DNA from 2 places in the Pedobacter sp. R-06 genome. Region 1 is predicted to be linked to the other one. Evidence: riboswitches for the same ligand, from Rfam matches in the RefSeq annotation. Region 1 holds a riboswitch; the other holds the start of a gene.
The links. A riboswitch is a leader RNA that binds a small molecule or an ion and turns the genes downstream of it on or off. The one in region 1 is predicted to bind cobalamin.

Region 1 (3,419 bases):
TTAATCTGTAGTTTCTACCCGGCATTGGGAAGTTTGGAATAATATCATAGTATTGGTTAAGCAGGTTATTTACTTCGCCATTGATGTTTATACTTCCTTTTTTTAATTTAAACTCATAACCAATTGCTGCGTCGTGGGTGTACCATGGCTCCATGTAATTGTAAATGTTGTTTGCTTTTTGGTTGTAACGGAATCCGGTGTAAATAAAACCATAGTTGGCATGCCAATTATGATAATCTAAGCGGGTTAAAAAAGAACCGCTGTTTTCAGGAATGTAAGGAATCTGATCTTTATAAGTTTCTTCGAACTTTGAAGTCACATCTACAGCCTTCTGGTAAGTATAGTTGATGCCTATGTTGAGCATGAAATCATTAAGTGGTTCGAATGCTGTTTTTACGTTAAGTTCTAAACCACGTATATCAACCAGACCAATGTTGTACATCATCCAACGGTACAGGTTGGCACCAGGTTGTGCTACAATTTTATCTTTTACCCGGTTGTAATAAACATCCGATTGGATATCGATAAATTTTATCTTCTGGTTTTTAAAGTTTTTGAAATAGGTTACACCAACATCATACTGTTTAGTGTATTCGGGATTTAACAGGGTATTGCCGATGAAAGTATAGTATAGATCGTTAAAGGTGGGCATCCTGAATATGTCCTTATAAAATGCCCGTATCCTGACATCCCGATCCTTTAATAGTTTCCAGGAGAGCATAACGGTTGGACTAAAAACCTGCTTATTACCCGATGAAGAATAAAGTTTTACCCGATCGACTACGGTTGTGCTGAGTAGATTTGCCTGGATATTAAGCTGCTCGAAGGTTAAGGATGAGCTCAAAACATTTAAAAAGGTATTTCTATTGGGATAAGGAAACCTGTAAATATTGGCATCCAAAGTCTGGAAAGTATAATCAGCTGCATAAGCAGCCTCCCAAACCGAATTGATTTTGTATTTGGCAGCAATCGACAGGTAAGCCTCCTGCTCTTTAAACCGGTTATCTAAAAAACCTGTGGTGGTTACATAATCGGGATCGAGGTAACGTTGATATATATAAGCATATTTAGCGTTTACCATAAAGGTGAATTTTTTGGAAAAGCTTTTCTCCGCGCTTCCCTGAACGAAAAAATCGCGATCCCATATTCTTTGCATAAAATCGAACCTGTTGGCTACAATTGCACCTGGCAATCCCCTATCTGATAAAAATGAATAGGCCTGCGCGTGCCATTTCCCATTTCTAAACTTACCAAACAATGCGGTTTGCAAACGGAAACGCCCCACATCACCATTATTTCTTATTGCAGTGGTATCGAAAACACCATTGGTGTACCTGAATTTATATCTACCATCGGCATGTATATATTCGGTATTGATACTCGCCTTTAGCTTTTCGTTAATCTTATATTGATAAACGAGAGAAGGATTGATCAGACCGAACGATCCGCTTTTTAAACCCAGTTCTATTTTTTGATTTTGTTTTTTTTCGAAATCGGGATCTTTGGTTTTGAGATAAATACCGCTTGCAGCCGAATAACCTCTCGCCGGAATCAATAATTCGGGCTTTTGGCCATTATACAAAGAAATTTCTTCGAGATTGTTCAGCGAGAATTTACCTAAATCTACCTGCCCGTTCTGTGCATTACCAATCTGTATTCCATCCAGAAAAACTGCTGTGTGATTGGTACCTAAACTGCGTACATTCACCGTTTTCATCCCACCTATTCCGCCGTAATCTTTCAACTGCACACCTGAAAGGTAGCGGACAGCATCGGCAACAGATAAGCTGTTGATTCTTTTAAGGTCTTCAGCAGATAAAATCTGTACAGGTGTAGGCGATTTGCTTTGCTCCGTTAAGCGGTATTCTATAACCTGAACTTCTTTCAGTTGCGTTGCTTTTTTGGTGCTGTCAGTTTGTGCCCTGGTATTTAAAGGCCATAGAAATCCTGTCCATAAAATGGAAGAATATAGAAAAAACTGCATTGTGCCCGCATAGGCAGAATGTTTACTTGTCATTTTGATTGTGAGTTTAACCCACAGCCAACAGATGGAAAAGAAATGAAATACGAATACGTAAGTACATCACCCCTTAGCTTCAATCCCCGAAAGCTATGAAATATAACGCTAAGGCAGGTCTTCTGACTTACTCCCGGGTTTCCGGCCTTCCCATCCCGACAAGTCGGAACAGTGGCAGATTGATTGGAAATCCGTTAAGGAGATTACAGCTGCGGGACAGTTACAGATTTACACTGTATTCCCTTTTAATTCCGGGTGTAAAGCCGGAAACCAAAAGCGCTGCAAAAGTAGCAAAATTAAACAACATGTAAAATGCATGATGGAAAATGGCGATTTTAATAGAAAAAGCTAAATTAGGAATCAAAATTTCCACTATGAAAAGAATATTAATTGTTGCATTTTCATTTATAAGCCTATCTGTTATGGCGCAAAAAACCGATACTGTTTTTCTGAAGAAACTAATGGAAACCAGGCCAGAACTTTTTTCTGCCGTACTCAATCATCCTGATCAAAACCAGATCCAGATTCTTTATACGCAGGTTAACCGAGATGCGAAGAATAAACCCACGTTTAAAACCTTTAGCTACAATCTGGATCCGCATCATTATTTTTATCCTGCGAGTACGGTTAAACTTGCTGCCGTAATTTTTGCTTTAGAGAAAGTAAACCGGTTAAAAAGTACAGGCTTAACAATTAAAAGTGCTATGATTACCGATAGTGCCTATAAAGGACAAACGAGGGTTTTAACGGATACAAGTGCCAAAAATGGACTTCCATCAATAGAACACTACGTTAAAAAGATTTTGCTTACCAGTGATAATGATGCTTTTAACCGTTTATTTGAATTTATCGGCCGGGCAGAAATTAACGAAAAACTAAGGGCAAATGGATTAAATGATAGCCGCATTTTAAACCGTCTGGCCATTGGCGATGCAGGAGAATCGGCCAAACATACCAATCCCATCAAATTTTACAACGGAGATCATTTGGTGTATGATCAAGCTGCCCAATATGATCCAAAAGATTATGAATTGAAATTAAGCAACCTGGTAATGGGTACTGGATACATGGACAGCACTGACAAGCTGGTAAACAAACCTTTTAGTTTAGCGGGGAAAAATGCCTTCGCCATTCACGATCAACAGAAACTCATGCAGAAATTGATTTTTCCTGAGGCTTTCCCGGTTAAAGAAAGGTTTAACCTTACCAAAGAGGATTATAAACTCATTTATACTTACATGAGCAAGTATCCAACGGAAAGTGATTTCCCTAAATACGATCCGAAAGCGTTTTGGCCAACCTATGCCAAGATGTTGTATTATGGTAGAGAACACGTAACGCCAGATCCCAATATCCGCATTTTCAATAAATATGGTGATAGTTACGGCTACATTATCGATAA
Region 2 (3,419 bases), 3.1 Mb from region 1:
AATTTTTCTGTTCGGAAATGGACTTAAACGTTCTGCATCCTGCTCTTTTAATCCTAAAACACGTTGTTTAACTTCAGGATTATGGATGATTTTAGAAACTTTACGGTTAGCAATCGCGATCTTATTTTCCTCAAGTTTTTGCAGGGTAGATGCAGGGCTTTCGTTGGTGATCAGTTTTTTTAAAGTAGCTACCTCCGCAATTTTTTGTTTCGCATAAGCCAGCCACTGTTTAATTTCAGCCGAAAGATTTTGCTCATTGGTTTCATTGTCTAAATCAACTGGTGAGTGGATTAAGGAACAGGATGGGGCGATCCATACTTTATCCGGGCCTCTTTTTTCTACAACTTGATTAATGATTGAAACGGATTTTTCGAAATCATTTTTCCAGATGTTTCTTCCGTCTACCAAACCTAACGAAAGAGTGGTATCTTCCTTTAACGAAGCTAAAATATCCGTCAATTGACCCTCAGCACGTACCAGGTCGATATGTAAAACATTGACCGGTAATGAGGTAGTTAGTGCTAAATTATTGCCCAAGCCTTCAAAATAAGTAGCCAAAACAATTTTTAACCCAGGAAAAGCTTTTCTGATCTCTTTATAGGCATATTCGTAAGCTTTCTTGTCTTTTTCGGTAAGGTCTAAAGTCAAAAAAGGTTCATCAAACTGGACATATTCTACATCCAAAGCATCTAAGCGCGATAAAATCTCGATATAAACCGGAAGGAGATTTTTGATCAGGTCGATCTTTTCAAAGCCGGATTCTTTTTCTTTTCCCAATAAAAGGTAAGAAACCGGGCCGATTAAAACAGGTTTTGTAGTAATGCCCAATTGTTTTGCCTCGTAAAACTCATCGATAATTTTGGTAGAGAAAAGTTTAAAAGGCTGATCTTTGTAAAATTCAGGAACGATGTAATGGTAATTGGTATCAAACCATTTGGTCATTTCCATCGCTACTACATCTAATCCCTCTTTTTGATAACCTCTTGCCATAGCAAAATAGAGATCAAGCTCTGAATTTCCTTTTTTCAGGATCACCTCGTTGTACCTTTTCGGGATGGCCCCAAAAGTTAAAGAATGATCGAGCACATGATCATAAAAAGAAAAGTCGTTCGAAGGAATGACATCAATTCCAGCTTCTTTTTGAAGGTTCCAGTTTTCGTGGCGAATGTTTTTTCCCACCTGAAGCACATTTTTGTACCCAGTTTTATCTGCCCAGTAATTTTCGCAGATTTTCTTTAATTCCCTTTGGCTACCTATTCGCGGATAGCCCAGATTTTGCGTTAGCATCTCTTTTAAAGATTAAGTAAATAAATCGTTTAAAAGCTCATAGCAATATTTTATAATGTTTTCTGTTAAAAATAAAAAGGAAAGGTTCGCGCACAAGCAGCCTACTCATCAGCAAAAAGCTTAAAGCAAGCATATAAAATGATTAATTTTACCGTGTACAATCAGACCTGACCAATTACTTTATAACGCGAAAGCACCGTCAATTCAATATAGGCAGGTCTCCTGACTTATTCCCGATCTTATCGCCTTCCCATACCGGTAAACGGCACAGTGGCATGAATGATAAGACCGTTGTCTTTTTAAAGACAGAATTTACAGTTGCGCGACAGCTCGTGATTTGCACACGATTCCCTATTAATCCCGGTTGTAATTCCGGGAACCTGTATCGGTTGATGAAAAATAAAGTTAAGAACTTACATCAAGGCAAATGTATGGATTAGGATTTAAAACTTGTAACAAATTTACAGCAAGCCGTTTTTAGCGCTTATTCTCTATTATATTTGATTACCTAACTAAACTTTATTATGATAAAAATCTACTTTAAAAGGCTTTGCTTTGCTTTTTTACTGGTAAATAGCTGTGCGGTGCTGGCGCAGGATGTACCAACGCCAAAATCGCATTTTGGTTTCGACATTGGCGACGATTACCAATTGGCCAATTATACCCAGACAGAAGCTTATTTTAAGAAACTCGCGGCAAGTTCTGACCGCATTAAACTGGTTGATATTGGCAAAACCGAAGAAGGCAGAAGTCAATACATGTTAATCGTTTCTTCGCCAGAAAACCTCAAGAAATTAGATCGTTACAAGGAAATTTCGCAACAGCTGGCACACGCAGAAATTACAGCGGAGCAGGCAAAAGCATTGGCCCAGGAAGGTAAAGCAGTAGTTTGGATTGATGGTGGCCTGCACGCCAACGAGGTGGTGGGTGCACATCAGCTGATCGAAACCGCTTATGAGTTTGCCTCCAGAAAAGACCCTGAAACCCTGCGCATTTTGGATAACGTAATCATTTTGTTTACCCATGCCAACCCTGATGGGCAAGAACTGGTGGGCAATTGGTACATGAGGGAGAAAGACCCAAAGAAAAGAACAACCTCAGGTTTGCCTGTTTTGTATGAAAAATATGCAGGTCATGATAACAATCGCGATTTCTTTATGTTAAACCTTAAAGAAACGCAGAATATCGGCCGTCAGCTTTTTGTAGAATGGATTCCGCAGATCATGTATAACCATCATCAGGCTGGTCCGGCAGGAACCGTTGTTGCCGGGCCTCCCTACCGCGATCCTTTCAATTATGTTTTTGACCCAACGTTATTAACCAGTTTAGATGCCGTTGGTGCGGCCATGCACAACCGCATGAATGTAGAAAACAAACCTGGTTATACTCAACGTGGAGGATCGGTTTACTCTACCTGGTATAATGGCGGTTTAAGAACCACCACTTATTTTCATAATATGATTGGGCTCCTGACCGAAATTATCGGGAACCCTACACCGTCCGAAATTCCGTTAGTTCCTTCGAGATTATTGCCTAACGGCGATTCACCAAACCCGATTACCCCGAGGAAATGGTATTTTAAAAACTCGATCGATTATTCGGTATCGCTAAACTATGCCGTTTTAAACTATGCACAACGTTATCGCGACGAATTGTTGTACAACATTTACCAGATGGGCAGAAATTCGATAGAACGTGGTAAAAAAGATACCTGGTCTTTTTCTCCTAAAAAAATAGAAGCCATTAATAACGCTGCTAAAGGTGAAAAAGGTGCACCAATTGCCGGAGGAGATGCAGATTTTGGGCCAAGGAGGCAGATCAGTATGAAAGCTTTTGATACGGTGATGAAGGCTCCGGCGAACAGAGATCCCCGCGGATACATTTTAAGTGCCGATCAGCCGGATTTTAACTCTGCTGTTAAATTTTTAAACGCCTTGATCAGAACGGGTATTGTGGTTCAAAAGGCAACAGCTTCATTTGCCGTTGCAGGGAAAAATTATCCTGCCGGAAGTTATGTCATAAAAACCGATCAGGCTTTCCGTCCGCATGTTTTGGATATGTTCGAGCCTCAGGATCACCCAAATGATTTTAAATATGAAGGAGGTGCACCAATTCCGCCATACGATGCTGCC

Region 2: linked by a shared signal. The riboswitch ahead of metE (5-methyltetrahydropteroyltriglutamate--homocysteine S-methyltransferase) and the one ahead of ACN9MR_RS10565 (TonB-dependent receptor plug domain-containing protein) in region 1 are both predicted to bind cobalamin.

What each region holds. Positions count from the first base shown of each region.
Region 1 is NZ_CP183977.1:2,588,998-2,592,416, reverse strand. Features, by position in the region: gene ACN9MR_RS10565 (TonB-dependent receptor plug domain-containing protein) at 1-2,017, opposite strand, end outside; cobalamin riboswitch at 2,113-2,308, opposite strand; gene ACN9MR_RS10560 (serine hydrolase) at 2,392-3,419, shown strand, end outside.
Region 2 is NZ_CP183977.1:5,702,280-5,705,698, reverse strand. Features, by position in the region: gene metE (5-methyltetrahydropteroyltriglutamate--homocysteine S-methyltransferase) at 1-1,287, opposite strand, end outside; cobalamin riboswitch at 1,483-1,686, opposite strand; gene ACN9MR_RS23105 (M14 family metallopeptidase) at 1,812-3,419, shown strand, end outside.